3 regions of the Roseateles flavus genome follow, and region 1 is predicted to be linked to each of the others. Evidence: predicted binding sites of a transcription regulator. Region 1 holds the regulator's gene; each other region holds the start of a gene.

Evidence for each region. Region 1 encodes FNR, which switches genes on or off when oxygen is low (the NO sensors DNR and NnrR bind a similar motif). Its sites were predicted from a motif close to TTGATNNNNATCAA; they were not measured.
Region 2: ABDJ40_RS14505 (acetyl-CoA hydrolase/transferase C-terminal domain-containing protein) is a predicted target of FNR. The motif match lies at 2,950-2,963, and genes of this name have one in related genera.
Region 3: ABDJ40_RS06845 (CehA/McbA family metallohydrolase) is a predicted target of FNR. The motif match lies at 3,180-3,193, and genes of this name have one in related genera.

Annotation. Positions count from the first base shown of each region.
Region 1 covers NZ_JBDPZC010000009.1:4,859-10,542, forward strand. Annotated here, with positions in the region: gene ABDJ40_RS17900 (urease accessory protein UreH domain-containing protein) at 216-935, opposite strand; gene hemN (oxygen-independent coproporphyrinogen III oxidase) at 952-2,361, opposite strand; gene fnr (fumarate/nitrate reduction transcriptional regulator Fnr) at 2,540-3,277, shown strand; gene ABDJ40_RS17915 (hypothetical protein) at 3,414-3,701, opposite strand; gene ABDJ40_RS17920 (hypothetical protein) at 3,733-3,999, opposite strand; gene ccoG (cytochrome c oxidase accessory protein CcoG) at 4,009-5,472, opposite strand; gene ccoP (cytochrome-c oxidase, cbb3-type subunit III) at 5,500-5,684, opposite strand, start outside.
Region 2 covers NZ_JBDPZC010000006.1:264,351-270,034, forward strand. Annotated here, with positions in the region: gene ABDJ40_RS14490 (pseudouridine synthase) at 1-1,022, shown strand, start outside; gene miaA (tRNA (adenosine(37)-N6)-dimethylallyltransferase MiaA) at 1,034-1,960, shown strand; gene ABDJ40_RS14500 (GGDEF domain-containing protein) at 1,982-2,800, opposite strand; gene ABDJ40_RS14505 (acetyl-CoA hydrolase/transferase C-terminal domain-containing protein) at 3,016-5,151, shown strand; gene ABDJ40_RS14510 (SPFH domain-containing protein) at 5,239-5,684, shown strand, end outside.
Region 3 covers NZ_JBDPZC010000002.1:248,318-254,001, reverse strand. Annotated here, with positions in the region: gene ABDJ40_RS06865 (aminotransferase-like domain-containing protein) at 1-554, shown strand, start outside; gene ABDJ40_RS06860 (hypothetical protein) at 718-1,122, opposite strand; gene ABDJ40_RS06855 (hypothetical protein) at 1,135-1,413, opposite strand; gene ABDJ40_RS06850 (methyl-accepting chemotaxis protein) at 1,543-3,090, opposite strand; gene ABDJ40_RS06845 (CehA/McbA family metallohydrolase) at 3,415-5,684, shown strand, end outside.

The sequences.
Region 1 (5,684 bases):
TGCGGCGGGGTGCCGCCATAAAGAAATCGATTCTATGCCAGCAGAGCTTTCATGGGCCTGATACGCCTTGCAGTCTGGCGTTTCAATGCGGTTTCACCCGCAGTGAGGCTGGATGCCGCTGCGCAAGCCGGCAGCTGCGCTGCACGAGGCCCCCATCGACCGCCCTCCGCGCAAGATGAGTGCAGATACGCCTTGTTTGATGCGCATGCCCGCATTCAGGCACAGTAGGCCTGGATCTGCGCCCAGACCCCATGCCCCAGCGCCCAGCCCGCGCTGAGTACCAGGCCCAGGCCGCCCAGGCGCGTGGCCCAGCGCATGCCGCGCCCCTCCTCCACCTGCCCCAGGCCCAGCAGCTTCCACAGGATGGCCGGCCCCAGGGCCAGGCCCAAGCCTGAGCTGACGGCGAAGGCGCCCATCACTGCGGCACCGCCGAGCGCGCCATTGGCCAGGGCGGCCAGCAGCAGGGCCGATTGCAGCAGGCCGCAGGGCCAGGCCACCCAGCCCAGTCCCGCCAGCACGGCACGCCAGCGCGGACGCTGCGGCGCGCTCAAAGAAGGACCTCCTGCCGCCAGCGCCGCAAGCGGGATGGCAGCGTCGCGGCTGCCTTCGCGGCCCAGGGCCGACAGCCAGGCCGGTTGCCGAGCCTTCCACAGCAGGTAGATCCCGAGCGCCAGGGCGCCCAGGTGCAGCAGCAGCCAAAGGGGCCGCAGCAGGGCCACCGTCTGCCCCCAGCGCGCCATCAGCGACACACTGGACGCCGCCACCGCACCGGCCGCACCATAGCTGAGCAGGCGACCCAGCTGGAAGCCGAGATGCGCGGCCGTGCGCGGCGATCCCTGGCTCAGTGCGGCACAGGGCGCGCCGCACATCACGGCACAGTGCGGGGTGCCGGCCAAGCCCATCAGCAGGGCTGAACCGACGAGGGCTGCTTCCATGGGGAGGACTGTAGCCTCAGATGATGCGCGAGAACTGCGCGCGGGTGCGGTCGGCCTGCAGGTAGCGGTCGAAGACCATGGCCACTGCACGCACGAAGTACCAGCCCAGCGGTGTCACCTGGATGGCCTCGGGCTCCACCACGACCAGGCCGGTCTCCTGCATGGACAGCAGCTGCTCCAGCTCGGCACGGAAGTACTCGCGCACCTTGATCAGGTGGGCCAGCTCGATGGACTCGAACTCCACCCGCCCCTGGCACATCAGCGCCATGATCATGGCCCGGCGGACCAGATCGTCGCGGCTCAGGGCCAGACCGCGCTGGATGGGCAGCTGGCCCTGGCGGATGGCGTCGTAGTACTCGGGCAGGGTCTTGGCATTCTGGCTGTAAGTGGCGCCCACGCGGCCGATGGCCGAGACGCCCAGGCCGATCAGGTCGCAGTCCGGCTGCGTGCTGTAGCCCTGGAAATTGCGGTGCAGGCGGCCCTGGCGCTTGGCCACGGCCAGCGAATCATTGGGCAGCGCGAAGTGGTCCATGCCGATGTAGGCATAGCCATGGCCCACGAAACCGCTCAGGGCGGTAGACAACATGGTCAGCTTGGACGCGGCCACCGGCAGCTGGCTGGCGTCGATGCGGCGCTGCGGCTTGAAGCGCGTGGGCAGGTGAGCGTAGCCGTACAGCGCGATGCGGTCCGGACGCAGCGTCGCGACCTGCTGGATGGTGCGCTGGAAGCTCTCCGGCGTCTGCTGCGGCAGCCCATAGATCAGGTCCACGTTGGTGGACTCGAAGCCCAGGGCGCGGGCCTGCTGCATCAGGCTCTCGACCATCTCGTAGCTCTGCACGCGATGAACGGCCTTCTGCACTTCCGGGTCGAAGTCCTGGACGCCGAAGCTCAGGCGGTTGAAGCCCAGCTGGCGCAGGTGCTTCAGGCGGGCTTCGGTGACGGTGCGCGGATCGACCTCGATGGACACCTCGGCGCCCGGCGCAAGCTTGAAGCGCTGCTTGATGGCGTCCATCAGCCCGGTCAGCTCGTCGTCGTTGAGGAAGGTCGGGGAGCCGCCGCCGAAATGCAGCTGGGAAATGGACTGCGGCCGGCGCAGCTCGGCCACCGTCAGGTCCATTTCCTGGACCAGCACTGCCAGGTACTCCGCCGCGCGCTCATGGTGCTTGGTGATGACCTTGTTGCAGGCGCAGTAGTAGCAGACCGACTCGCAGAAGGGGATGTGGATATACAGGGAAAGGGGCGCGCCTCCGCCCACCACACCGCCGTCGGCCCGCTGGTTCAGGGCCTGCTTGTACTGCTCGACAGTGAAGGCCTCGACGAATCGGTCGGCCGTCGGGTAGGACGTGTAGCGCGGACCGGACACATCGAAGCGGCGCAACACATCCTCGGTGATGCCCGGCAGGGCGGCAGTATTGATGGTTTCCATGCCGCCACTGTGCCAAGCCTGCACAAGCACTGATTGACCTGTGTCAAGTTTGATCAACTGGCGCGGGTAAACAATGGCTACAGCCTTGAGGAGCGTCAGGGCCGTCCTTTGCCCTGCAGCAGAAACGGCCATTGACATCTCCTCGCCGCCCCGGCAGTCCCAGCCCATAATGAGCCCTATGAATACCCAGACCCCGATCAAGATCGAGCCCTTCAAGGTCGCCTGCTCCAGCTGCAATCTGCGCGAGCTGTGCCTGCCCGTCGGGTTGTCAGAGTCGGACCTGAACCAGCTGGACAGCCTCGTGGCCACGCGCCGCAACGTCTCCCGCGGGGACACCCTGTTCCGCACCGGCGATGCCTTCCAGTCGCTGTACGCGGTCCGCACGGGCTTCTTCAAGACCTGCGTGTCTTCGGAGGACGGCCGTGACCAGGTCACCGGTTTCCAGATGGCCGGTGAGCTGCTGGGCCTGGACGGCATCAGCAATGATCGCCATTCCTGCGACGCCGTCGCCCTGGAAGACAGCCAGGTCTGCGTGATTCCCTACAGCCAGCTCGAGGAACTCTCCCGCGAGTTCACCGACCTGCAGCACCAGTTCCACAAGATCATGAGCCGCGAGATCGTGCGCGATCACGGCGTGATGCTGCTGCTGGGCTCCATGCGCGCCGAGGAACGCCTGGCCGCCTTCCTGCTGAACCTCACCCAGCGCCTGCAGGCCCGCGGCTTCTCCGCCTCGGCCCTGGTGCTGCGCATGACGCGCGAAGAGATCGGCAGCTATCTGGGTCTCAAGCTGGAAACGGTGAGCCGCACCTTCTCGAAGTTCCAGGACGAAGGTCTGCTGGAGGTCAAGCAACGCCAGATCCGCATCCTGAACCAGGACGGCCTGCAGAAGCTGGTGAACACCGCGCACTGCACCTGAGCGCACTTCACCTGAGCGGCCCCGTGCCTGCTCGATGATGGCAAAGCCCGCTGCGTAGCGGGCTTTTTGCTTGCAGTGCGGCCAGAGGCGCCGGACGGCGGACGGTCAGCGCCTGCGCAAAGGCAAGACCTGACCCTCAGTGCGGCCAGCGCCGCGGCTGGCCAGGTGCCGACTCGGCGGGCAGGGTCGCCAGCAGCATGGTCACGGCCGAGGCCAGGCTGATCAGCAGCCAGAAGGCCAGGAAGCTCAAGGTGTAGATGGCTTCGCGGCTCAGTTGCACCGGCGACAGACCGAACCAGCTGAGGTCCATGGGATCGACCAGCGCGAACACCAGTGCCTCGGTCACGCCGGCCATCACAAAGGCCGGCCAGAGGATGTGCATGGCCCATCGCGCCGGGCCCGGCTTTTCACCAATCAGTCCCATCCCGGTCTCCTCCACGATGGACTGCGAGGACTTACTTGCCGCTCGCAGGGCCGCCGGTGGCGGCATGGTTGCGGGCCGCGATGGCGGGCGCCAGTGCGGCGGACTGGGGGCCGTCCGCGGCGCTGTCGGCGGAGAGACGCTGCTGGGTCTCGATCACCGGATCGGGATGCTTGAGGGCCACGCCCAGGGTCACGAAGCTGGCCAGCACCACGGTGGCGGGCCCGCCCACCACCAGCCACATCATGCGCTCACGCCACCAGGCGCGCGGTGCGGTCGAAGGAGATTGAATGTCAGCCATGTTTCGCTCCTAGCGGGGAACCACAAAGGTGGATTTCTCGACCAGCTGGCTTGGCACCTCGCTGGCCCTGGCATCGCGAACGATGCGGAAATGGATCTCATGGGCGCCACCGCCCGCCGATTGTGCCGTCTGCGGTGGCAGGCGCAGCGCGACGGACACCCAGCGCGCCTCGGCCGGCCCCACGCTCATGTGCAGGGGCTGCACCAGGGCCAGGCCCTGCAGGCCTTCGGCGGTGACGGTGTAGGCCTGCGTCTCCTCGGTCGCATTCATGACCTGCAGGCGGTAGACGTTCTCGATGTAGCCATCGTCCACCAGGCGGGCCAGCGAGGCGCGGTCCCGCACCACATCGACCTTGAAGGGCGTGCGGGTCAGCATGTGCCAGAACAGGGCCACGCAGATCAGCACCAGAATGCTCGAATAGATCAGCACGCGGGGGCGGAACATGCGGCGGATCAGCTGCGCGCGGCTGAGGTGCTCGCTGAGGCCGTTCTGCGTGTCGTAGCGGACGAGGCCGCGCGGGTAGCCCATCTTGTCCATCACGCCGTTGCAGACGTCGATGCAGGCCGCGCAGCCGATGCACTCGTACTGCAGGCCGTTGCGGATGTCGATGCCTGTGGGGCAGACGTGCACGCACAGATTGCAGTCGATGCAGGACCCGAGACCCGCGGCCTTGATGTCGATCTTGCGCCCGCGCGAGCCACGCGGCTCGCCGCGCTCGGCGTCGTAGCTGATGATCAGCGTGTCCTTGTCGAACATCGCGCTCTGGAATCGCGCGTACGGACACATGTACTTGCAGACCTGCTCGCGCATGTGACCGGCGAACAGGTAGGTGGCAAAGCCATAGAAGAGCACCCAGAACAGCTCCCACGGCCCGAGTCCCAGGGCCGCCACCTCGGCCCCGAGGACCTTGACGGGCGTGAAGTAGCCAACGAAGGTGAAGCCGGTCCAGACCGCGAGCGCAATCCAGGCCAGTTGCTTGCCGCCCTTGCGGCCGAGCTTGTTCAGGGACCAGGGCGCGGCGTCCAGCTTCATGCGGGCGGCGCGGTCACCTTCGAACTTGCGCTCGATCCACATGAAGATCTCGGTGTAGACCGTCTGCGGGCAGGCATAGCCACACCACAGTCGACCGGCGACTGCGGTGAAGAGAAAGAGCGCATACGCCGAGATCAGCAGCAGCGCCGTGAGGTAGATGAAGTCCTGCGGATACAGGACGAGGCCGAAGATGTAGAAACGGCGCGCGCCCAGGTCGAACAGGACGGCCTGGCGTGCGTTCCACTCCAGCCAGGGCAGCCCGTAGAACAGGAGCTGCGTGAACCAGACCAGGGCCCAGCGCCAGCGGATGAACCATCCGCTGACGGCCTTGGGGTAGATCTTCTTCTGAGCCTGGTAGAGCGACACCATCTCGCGGGCGGCATCCTCGCCCGGCAGGGCGGGGGACGAAGCATTCGAGGGGGTATCGCTGCTACTGCTCATGGGGATCAATCCTGGATGCGACGGAACTTACTTGGCGGCGACGGCGGTGCCCTGCGACAGGCTCCACACATAGGCACCCAGCACATGGACCTGCTCGGCGCTCAGGCGCGAAGCGTGGGCGGGCATGACGTTGTTCTTGCCGTTGTTGATCATGGCAATGACAGCGTCCTCGCCCCAGCCGTGCAGCCAGATCTTGTCCGTCAGGTTGGGCG
Region 2 (5,684 bases), on a different contig from region 1:
ATGAGCCACCCCGTGGCCATGGCGGCCATGGCGGCCGTGATGAACGCGGCCCGCGTCGTCCGGCCGAGCAGGATTCGTCCTGGGGCCAGCAACGTCCCGCGCGCCGGCATGAGCCGCAAGGCCACGGTCCCGAGCACCGGGGCCCGGACCGCGGCCGTGACACCGCCGCCCGCCCCGACCAGCGCCGCCAGACCGCCCTGCGCTCGCATCCCGAGCAAGCCCCTCGCGTGCCTCAGCCCGCACCCGAACGCCTGAACAGCGCCGAGGGCGAGCGCCTCTCCAAGCGCATGAGCGAGCTGGGCCTGGCCTCGCGCCGCGAGGCCGATGAATGGATCGCTGCCGGCTGGGTCAAGGTGGACGGCCACCTGGCCACCCTGGGCGAGCGCGTGGGCCCCGACGCCCGCATCGAAGTCGATCCCGCCGCCCGGCAGCAGCAGGCCCAGCGGGTCACCATCCTGCTGCACAAGCCCATCGGCTATGTGTCCGGCCAGGCCGAGGACGGCTACGAGCCCGCCTCCGTGCTGATCAAGAGCGACACCCACTGGAAGGACGACCCCGCCGGCATCAAGTACCACGTGGGCCACAGCCGCTTCCTGGCGCCTGCGGGCCGCCTGGACATCGACTCCACCGGCCTGCTGGTGCTGACCCAGGACGGCCGCATCGCCAAGCAGCTGATCGGCGACGACTCCTCGATCGAGAAGGAGTACCTGGTGCGCGTGGAGTACGTCGGCATCAATGGCGTGAAGAACGAGTCCGGCCAGCTGGACGAGCAAGGCCTGGCCCTGCTCAACCATGGCCTGATGCTGGACGACGTCGAGCTCAAGCCCGCCAAGGTCAGCTGGGCCAACGAGGACCAGCTGCGCTTCGTGCTGCGCGAGGGCCGCAAGCGCCAGATCCGCCGCATGTGCGAGCTGGTGGGCCTCAAGGTGACGGCGCTCAAGCGCGTGCGCATCGGCCGCATCCCGCTGGGCCACCTGCCCGCCGGCCAGTGGCGCTTCCTGGCGCCCTGGGAAAAGTTCTGACGCGGGCGGCCATGCAGTTCAAGCCTGTGTGCCTGGCCGGCCCCACCGGCACTGGCAAGACCGCCTGTGCGCTGAAGGTGGCGGAGTACCTGCCCATCGAGATCATCAGCGTGGACTCGGCGCTGGTCTACCGCGGCATGGACATCGGCACAGCCAAGCCCTCGGCCGCCGAGATGGCGGCGGTGCCGCACCACCTGATCGACATCATCGACCCGCTGGAGGCCTACTCCGCCGCCGAGTTCGCCCGCAATGCGCAGCAGCTGGCCGCCGAGATCCTCGCGCGCGGCCGCCTGCCCCTGCTGGTGGGCGGCACCATGCTCTATTTCAAGGCCCTGTTCGACGGCCTCTCGCCCCTGCCCCAGGCCGACGAGGCCGTGCGCCGCGAGATCGACGCCCGCGCCGCCGAGCAGGGCTGGCCGGCCCTGCATGAGGAGCTGGCCCGCATCGACCCGCCCACTGCGGCGCGGCTCGCGCCCAACGACGCCCAGCGCATCCAGCGCGCCCTGGAGGTCTGGCAGCTCAGCGGGCAGACGATGTCCGAGCTCCATGCCCAGCAGGAACGCAGCCCCGGCGTGGACTGGCCGCTGATCTCCCTGGAAACCGAGGACCGCGCCTGGCTGCACAAGCGCCTGGGCCAGCGCTTTGCACAGATGCTGGACCAGGGCCTGGTGGACGAGGTGCGGGCCCTGCGCGGGCGCGGCGACCTGCACCTGGGCCTGCCCTCCATGCGCTGCGTGGGCTACCGCCAGACCTGGGAGGCGCTGGATGCCGACCGCTTCGGCGACCTTCAGGAGCGTGGCGCCGCGGCCACCCGCCAGCTGGCCAAGCGCCAGATCACCTGGCTGCGCTCCATGCCCCGGCGCATCGTGCTGGACTGCCAGTCTCCACAGGCGCCGCTGCACCTCATGGCGCAGCTGCAGCGCCTGCTGGGGGCCTGAGACGGCCCTGCGCTGCCGGGCTCAGTGGGCGTAGCTGGAATGACCGGGCTGCAGGCCCAGCTTGGCGCGCACGCAGTTGCGGCCCGCGGCCTTGGCGCTGTAGAGCGCTTCGTCGGCGTCGTGGATCAGGTGATCCAGGGTCAGGTGCTCATACTGCAGCGAGGCCACGCCGAGGCTGACGCTCACCGGCACGTCGCGCTCTTCCCAGCTGAAGTCCAGCTGCTCCACGCGCTCGCGGATGCGCTCGGCCACGTCCAGCGCGCCCAGCGGATCCGTATGGGGCAGGAAGACGGCGAACTCCTCGCCGCCGAAGCGGGCCAGGACATCGGCCTGGCGCAGGGTCTCGCCGCTGACGCGGGCGATCTCGCGCAGCAGGCGGTCGCCGCAGAGATGGCCGTGGGTGTCATTGACGCGCTTGAAGTGGTCCACGTCCATCAGCAGCATGGCGCAGTCCATGTTGTAGCGCTTGGCGCGCGACCATTCGCGGTCGACCAGCTGCAGGAAATGCCGGCGGTTGAAGGCGCTGGTGAGCGGATCCAGCGTGGCATGGTGGCTCACCCGTTGCCGGGTCTGGTCCTGGAACTGCACCAGGCGCAGGAAGAGGTAGCCGAACACCCCCGTGATCAGCAGGGCACAGGCCGAGGCGCACAGCGTGGCCACCAGGCGGTCGCCGCGCCCCATCAGCGTGATCAGCAGCTGGGACAGGCCCAGGGCCATCAGCCAGACCGTGCCGCACAGCAGGATGAGGCCCGCCCACAGCCCGCGGCGGGTCACGAAATGCCCGAACCAGGGCAACCAGGCGGGGGCATCGTGTTCGAGGTCTGGCGACGGCGTGGACATGAACGGATCGGCGGGCGGAGCGCGGGAAGTGGCAGGGGACGACTGCAGCCGATATTGCAGCACACTCCGCGCCCCTCCAGACGGGAAGCACCACGATCAAGGGGCCTCGGCAATTCCCCCTTGCGCGATGCGGTCTCCGGCGTCATGGCTTGCCAAATGTCAAGCCGCACACCCCGGGCCGAGGTGACACTCAAGACAAACAGAGGAGCTCCGCCATGACGTCCACCCCACCCCTGCCCCACGCAGGCACAGCCGACCCCATCCAGGACCTGGAGCGGGCGGTCGACCTCATCCTCGCTCGGGTGCCCGGCGACCTCGTCATGGCCATCCCGCTGGGGCTGGGCAAGCCCAATCCCCTGGTCAACACGCTGTACCGCCGCGTGAGCCGCATGCCCGAGCGCCGGCTGAAGATCTTCACCGCCCTGTCCCTCGAGAAGCCCGTGGGCAAGAGCGAACTGGAGCAGCAGTTCCTCGCGCCGCTGGTCGAGCGCGTCTTCGCCGACTACCCGGACCTGGACTATGTGAAGGACCACCGCGCCCAGACCCTGCCGCTGAACATCGAGGTCCACGAGTTCTTCCTGAAGACTGGTGACTACCTCGGCAACCCGCTGGCGCAGCAGGGCTTCGTCTGCACCAACTACAGCTTCGTGGTGCGGGACATGATGAGCCACGGCGTCAACCTCATCCTGCAGGCGGTGGCCTGCCGTGAGGACGCAAACGGGCGCCAGCTGTCCCTCTCCTGCAATCCCGACCTCAGCCTGGACCTGATCGAGCGCCTCGCCGCCCAGGGCCGCAAGCCGCTGACGGTGCTGATGATCAACCGCCAGCTGCCCTTCATGACCGGCCCCGCGGTAGTGCCACCGGGCCTCGTGGACCTGGTGGTCGAGACGCCCGAGACCTCCCACCAGCTCTTCGCCCCGCCCAATGCCGCCATCGGGTGGGCCGACTACGCCATCGGCCTGCATGCCGCCAGCCTCGTCAAGGACGGGGGCACGCTGCAGATCGGCATCGGCTCGCTGGGCGATGCCATCGCGCAGGCCCTGATCGTGCGCCAGACACGGCCCGAGGCCTTCCGCCAGATGCTGGCCGGGCTGACGCTGGAGGGCACGGCCGCACGCGAGCTGGCGCCCTTCGAGCAGGGGCTCTATGGCTGCTCGGAGATGTTCGTCAACGGCCTGCTGCAGCTGATCCGCGCGGGCATCGTGAAGCGCCGCGTCTACCAGGACGAGGCCCTGCAGACCCTGGCGCTGGAGGGCGCGCTCAGCGAGGCGCCCAGCATCGGCACCCTGCTCGCCCTGCAGGCGATGGGCGCCCTGCGCCTGCCCCTGGACGCTGCCGCGCTGCATCACTGGCAGGCCCAGGGCCTGCTGAGCGAAACGTTGACCCTTGACGCAGCGCGGGCCCTGCCCGCCGAGCTCGCCAGCAGCCAGTCCCTGCAGGCCTGGAGCGAGGTGCTGGGCCCGAGATGGCGTCAGGCGGCCCTGCTGCACGGCGGCTTCTTCCTGGGGCCGCGGGATTTCTACCAGACCCTGCGCGAGCTGGACGAGCCGCTGCGCGAGCAGATCGCCATGACCCGCATCGGCTACATCAACGAGCTCTACGGCGATGCCCTGGGCAGCGAACGCCTCAAGCGCCTGCAGCGCCGCGATGCGCGCTTCATGAACACCACCATGAAGATGACGCTGCTGGGTGCGGCGGGCTCGGACGCACTGGAATCGGGCCAGGTGGTCTCGGGCGTGGGCGGCCAGTACAACTTCGTGGCCATGGGCCACGCGCTGCCGGACGCCCGCTCCGTCCTGATGCTGCGCGCCACGCACGACAACCACCACGGCCTCACCAGCTCCATCGTCTGGAACTACGGCAACGTGACCATTCCGCGCCATCTGCGGGACCTCGTCATCACCGAGTACGGCGTGGCCGACCTGCGCGGCAGGACGGACACCGAGGTCGTGCAGGCCCTGATCCGCATTGCCGACTCGCGCTTCCAGGACGAGCTGGTGCGCGAGGCCCAGGCCCACGGCAAGCTCGCCGCGGACTGGCAGCTGCCCGACACCTGGCGCTGCAACCGCCCCGAAACCCTGCGCGAGCTGCTGCGCCCCTGGCGCAACGAGGGTCTGCTGCCGGACTTCCCCTTCGGCACCGACCTCACGGAGGACGAACTCAAGATCGTCCGCGCCCTGAAGAAGCTCAAGCACGCCAGCACGCATCCCGTCGAGCTGGTCAGCCTCGTCCTGCGCAGCCTGCAGGGCCTGCCCGAGGTGCCCGAGGCCTACCTGGAGCGCCTGGGTCTGGACCAGGCCCACAGCTTCAAGCAGCTCTTCCTCAAGCGCCTGTTCGCCGCCAACCTCTGAAAGCGGGGGCGGACGCTCAGGAAGGGCTTGCCAAGACGGTAAATCTGGAATTAAAGTGATATCACATTAATTCACCGGAGGGCCTCCATGAGCACCGTCGCTTCGATCCCGCTGCAAGCCCGCACCACTGAGCGCCCGGCGCGCGCCGCCAACGGCTACCTGGCCCTGCTGGGCATGCTGGCGCTGTGGGCGCTGGCCGCCTTCATGGCCGCTGGGGCGCACCACCTGATCGGGGCGGTGCTGAGCATGGTCCTGTCCGGCCTGGTCGGTGCGGGCTTGTACATGCAGCAGCCCAACGAAGGGCGGGTGATGACGCTCTTCGGCCGCTACATCGGCACCGACCGCGAGGCCGGCCTGCGCTGGGCCAATCCCTTCGCCGGCAAGCAGCGGATCTCGCTGCGCTCGCGCAACCTCATCTCGCCCACACTGAAGGTCAATGACAAGCGCGGCAATCCCATCGAGATCAGCGCCGCCGTCGTCTGGCGGGTGAGCGACACGGCCCAGGCCCTCTTCGACGTCGACAGCTACGAGAC
Region 3 (5,684 bases), on a different contig from region 1:
TCAGCGACGAGCTGCGGCGCACGGTGAAGAGCTTCGACACCACCGGCCACGTCATGCTGTGCGACTCCTTCACCAAGACGGTGGCGCCAGGCCTGCGCCTGGGCTGGGTGGAAGCCGGCCGCTGGACCGCGCGCCTGCGCCAGCTCAACAACGTGCAGGGTGCCCAGACAGCGGTGATCGAGCTGGCCATGGCCGAGTTGCTCGCGCAGGCCGGCTATCTGGCGGGCATGCGCCAGCTGCGCAGCTGGGCGGCGGCCCGGCTGGAAGAGGCCCGCAGTCTGTTGGCCGAGCACTTCCCGCCCGGCACGCGGGTGAGCGACCCGCCCGGCGGCTTCCTGCTGTGGGTGGAGCTGCCGCGGGGCCTGGACGCGCAGGCGCTGTTCGAGGCCGCCCAGGCCGAGGGCATCCTGGTCGCGCCGGGGCGGCTGTTCAGTGCCCACGAGCGCTTCAAGAACTGCGTGCGCATCGGCGTCGGCGCCGACTGGACGGATCGCCACCCGCAGGCGCTGGCGCGGGTGGGACAGCTGGCCTGCGAGCTGCTGCGGCGGGCCTGAGCCGGCACCCCAAGGGGCAGCGAGGCGTCCCTGACCCTGGACGCTGCCGGCAAGCGCTGAAGCGGCAGGCGCCGCGCAGTGTCCGCTGCGACCGGCCGTGGGCATCGCCGGCCAGGGCCCCTGCGCAGGGTCAGGTCTTGCCATCGAAGGCCTGGGCAGCCCGCTACTTGATCGAGGCCGGCAGCTCGTAGCTGACCAGCGGCGACGAGAGATCGCGTGCATGCAGCTCGATGGCCGTCAGCTTCTTGCCCTTGGCATACAGGATGAACAGCCGGCCGCCATCCAGGAGTCGGGCATCCAGGAGCCGGTCTGCCTTGTCGGCAAGCAGGCGGTAGCCCTTGCCGTCCGGCGCCGACACCGCGATCTGCTGGGCGTCCGAGGCCGAGAGCCGCTCGTCGCCGCTGCTGTCGACGCTGACGGTGGCATGGACATAGGCGACGGCCTCCCGCGTCTTGCTCCCGTATTCACTGGAAGGCAGCGCTTCGGAACTGAGGATGACGCTGTCCATTGACGGGAGCAGCCAGTGGGCCGAGCGCCGGGATGGGTCGACATAGACATAGTTCGGCACGGAGCCGGCTTCCTAGGAGCCCGAGCCCAGCGCATAGGTCTGCGGCACGGTCAGGCGCGCGCGTAGCAGCGGACTGCCGTGGATGGGGCCGAAGGCACCGAGCTCCGCCCGGCTGTCCCGGACGTCGCCCAGCGCCGTGCGGGCTATGTCGTCCACATGGCGTGTCCGCGTTGCGTCCTTGAGCAGCAGATAGCCGGCGGCTGCCAGGAGGGCGGTCGCGAGGAGTCCGACCACGAGGATGATCAGGGCATTGACCCGCCAGAGCAGGGTGAAGACGCGTCGTGTCTGCATGGAACTCCCGGTGCGGGCGGGCGGCTCAAGCGTCCGGCCGCCATGCTCCAGCGCTGCGCCTGCGTGGCCGCCATGCCAGGACGAGCCGCGTGCGGTCAGAAGGCGCCGGGACGCGCAGGCTGCCTGCGCTCAGGCCCTGAACACCTCCAGCGAACGCTTGAGCGTTTCCGAGCGCTGCAGCAGGGCTTCCACCGCCGCGGTGGTCTGCTCGACCATGGCGGAGTTCTCCTGGGTCATGCGGTCCAGCGTGGTGACCGCGGTGTTGACCTCGGCAATGCCGCTGGACTGCTCGGTGGTGGCGCGCCGGATCTCGGCCATCATGGTGCCCACGCGGTCCACCTCGCCGACGGTGCGGCGGATGGTCTCGTTGGCCTCGTCCATCTCGCGGGCACTCTGCGCGACCTGCTCGACCGAGGCCTGGATCACCTGGCGCACCTCTTTGGCCGCGGTGGCGCTGCGCTGGGCCAGGGCGCGCACCTCGCTGGCGACCACCGCGAAGCCGCGGCCCGAATCGCCCGCGCGGGCGGCCTCCACGGCGGCATTGAGCGCCAGGATGTTGGTCTGGAAGGCGATGCCCTCGATGACCTGCACGATGTCCCCGATACGCCGGGACGAGGCCTCGATGGCCGTGAACGCGCTGTTGACGCGCCCCACGGCCTCCCCGCTGCGCTGGGCCGCGCCGGCGGCCGAGGTCGATTGCGCCGCCACCTGGCTGGCGGTGTCCGCCGTCTGGCGTACCGTGGTGGCGATCTGCTCCATGCTGGCCGCCGAGCGCTGCACGGCGCTGGCCTGGTGCTCGGTGCGGTCCGACAGGTCCTGCCCGGCCCGCGCCAGCTCGGCCGTGGTCTGCACGGTGCCCAGCACCTCTTCGCGGGCGTCGCCGATCACGGCGCGCAGATTGATCTGGATCTGGCTCAGCGCCCGGGTGATGGCGCTCACCGGATGCGGGTGCACGTTCTCCACCCGGTCGACCAGGTTGCAGCTGGCGATGCGGTTGGCGGCTTCCTCGGCATCGTCCAGGCGCTGCTGGATGTCGATCTGGAACCAGATGACCAGCCAAACGCTGCCCAGCAGGGCCGCGCTCACGGGCGCCCAGGCCCCCCAGCCGGGCAGCAGCCAGCTCGCGGCCGCGGCGCCCAGGCCGATGCCGCTCAGCCCCGCGACCAGACGCTGGGTGATGTTGAGCCGGTGCCAGCGGGCGGGGAGGTCACGCAGCCCGGTGCGCCGCACCCGGCCGGCATGCAGGCGGATGCGCTGGATGCCGCTGCGCTGCTGCTCGCGCAGGCGGGCATAGAGCTGCTCGGCGTCCTGGATCTCCTGGCGCGTCGGCGCCTCGCGCACCGACATATAGCCCACCGGCTTGCCGCGCTCCAGGATGGGCGTCACATTGGCGCGCACCCAGTAGTGGTCACCATTCTTGCGCCGGTTCTTGACGATGCCCGTCCAGGGGCGGCCGCGGCCGATGGTGGACCACATGTCCTTGAAGGCCTCCCCCGGCATGTCGGGATGGCGCACGAGGTTGTGCGGCTGGCCCATCAATTCCTGGTAGCTGTAGCCGCTGACGCTGCAGAAGGCGGCGTTGCAGTGGGTGATGCGGCCCTGGGCATCGGTGGTGGAGACGAGCAGCTCGTCCTGGAACAGGTGCTCTCGCTGGGTCACGGGTTCATTCAATCGCATCGGGGACCTCCATCGGCGCGAGGCCGTCCTGCTGCCGGGCCCACGATCCCGACCAATCGACAGCCTAGGGGGCACCCGGGGGGCGCCACTTGAGCTTGATCAAGTGCGGGCGGCGCGTGAAAGGCGGGGCCAGCACGCCGTCCACTTCTTGACGAATTGGTGAATGCACCGGCTCTGCAAACCCTCATTGATCCCGGCGCGCGCTCCCCGCACAGTCCGGCCCGCCGGCGCCGAGGACGCCTGCACCCATCCACGACAACAACGGAAGGCCTGGTTCCCATGAAATCCGTCTCTGCGACCGCGGTCGCCTGCGCGCGCAAACGTATGCGCAAACCTTTGCTCTCTCAAATCCGGGGCTCCGCCCTGTGGCCGGTGGCCCTCGCGGCCGCCCTGCTGAGTGCGTGCTCGGGCGAATCCCCGGGCGGCAGCACGCCGCTTCCGGCGAAGCAGGAGGAGGCCCAGGGCCTGGTCAATCCGGCCGCCAAGTTTCCGGATCACCACGAATTCGATGCCAGCCTCTACCTGCCGTACCGCACGGCCAACGGTCAGGCGGCACGCGAGCTGGCGGTGAACCTCAGCTACCCGGGCATGGCGCCCGGGCAGGTGTTTGCCTGGCAGATCGCCCTGGTGGACGAGCGCCAGCAGCAGCGCCGCGTGCTGGTCGGCGAGGCGGTCTGGGGCGGTCGGCCCCTGACGCTGGTGCAGGCCTGGGATGGGCTGGATGCCCAGGGTCAGGTCTTGCCTGAAGGTCGCTACGAGGCGCGGCTGACGGCCGTCGCGGTGCCTGGCGAGGTGGCGCAGGCTGCGCCGTCGAGTGGCGAGGCCCGCCGCACTGCGCTCTGGGCCCGGGCTCAGGGTCATGAGGTCCAGCAGCGCTGGGGCTTCCAGGTCGGGCGTCCGGCCGGCCCGCAGATGCCGGCCTTCGCGCCGCTGCGCACCGCACCGGAGGCGGGTGAGTCGCAGCGGGCACGCATCCAGTCGGTCGCGGCGACCGGCGCCTTGCCCTTCACCGTCTACTACGCCAATCTGCACAGCCAGACCAATGACTCCGACGGCGGCGGCGCGCTGGGCAACTGCACCTCGTCCCAGCCTGCACAGACCGGTGCCTACGGCCCGACCGATGCCTTTGCCTATGGCCGCAATGCGGGCCTGGACGTGCTGATGACCTCGGAGCACAACCACTACTTCGACGGCTCCTCCGGGACCAATACCTCTGCCAGCCCCGCCACCGCGCGCAGCCGCTACCAGGCCGGCCTCTCGGCCGCGAGCAGCTTCAATGCGGCCAATCCGGGCTTCCTGGCGCTGTACGGCATGGAGTGGGGCGTGATCAACAATGGCGGCCACCTCAACATCTTCAACAGCAACGAGCTCCTTGCCTGGGAATACAGCAGCAGCAACGAGCTCTTCGGCGACCGCTACGTTGCCAAGAGCGATTACGCCGCGCTGTACGGGGTGATGCGCAGCCAGGGCCTGATCGGCCAGTTCAACCATCCCGAGACCTCCGGCCAGTTCGCCATCAACGGCACGGCCCTGGCCTACAGCGCCGACGGCGACGAGGTCATGGTGCTGGCCGAGATCCTCAACACCTCGGCCTTTTCCAGCAACACCAGCGAGACCGAAACCGGCCGCAGCAGCTACGAGGATGCCTTCAACCTGCTGCTGGAGCGGGGCTTTCATGTCGCGCCGGCGAGCAACCAGGACAACCACTGCGCGAACTGGGGCAAGTCCTACACCAACCGCACCGGTGTGCTGATTCCCAACGGCACGACCCTGGGCCGCACGGCCTTGCTGGATGCGCTCAAGGCGCGCCGCGTGTTCGCCACCATGGACAAGAACTCGCAGCTGGTGCTGCAGGCCAACGGCCATCTGATGGGCGAACGCTTCAGCAACAGCGGACCGCTGCAGCTGAGCGTGGGCTTCGCCAACAGCGCGGGCCGCAGCGTGGCCAGCGTCCAGATCATCGAGGGCGTGCCCAGGCGCAACGGCACGGTCAGCACGCTGGCCAGCACCGCCACGGCCACCGTCACGCCAGCCGTGGGCGAGCACTTCTACTACGCCAAGGTCACGCAGGACGACGGCAAGATCCTGTGGTCCGCGCCCATCTGGGTCACCCAGACCTCCGGCGGTGGCACCGCGGACACCACGCCCCCGACGGCCAGCGCAGCGGTCAGCGGCACGGCGGGCATGCTCACGCTGTCCGCCACCGCGAGCGACAACGTGGGCGTGAGCCGGGTGGACTTCGTGGTGGACGGCAACCTCAAGGGCAGCGACACGAGCGCTCCCTACAGCCTGGCGCTGGACTCCACGACGCTCGGCAACGGCAGCCACACCTTGGTGGCGCGCGCCTATGACGCTGCCGGCAACGTCGGGGCTTCCTCCAGCGTGAGTTTCAGCGTCAGCAATGCCGGCGCCACGCTCAACGAGACCGAGTCCAACGGCACCATCGCCAGCGCCAACGTGGTGAGCGGCCAGACGACCCTCAGCGGCACCATGGGCAGCAGCAGCGACAAGGACTTCTTCAAGCTGAGCCTGGCCGCAGGCAAGAAGCTGCGCGTGGACATGGTCGGCCCCTCCACGACCGACTACGACCTCTA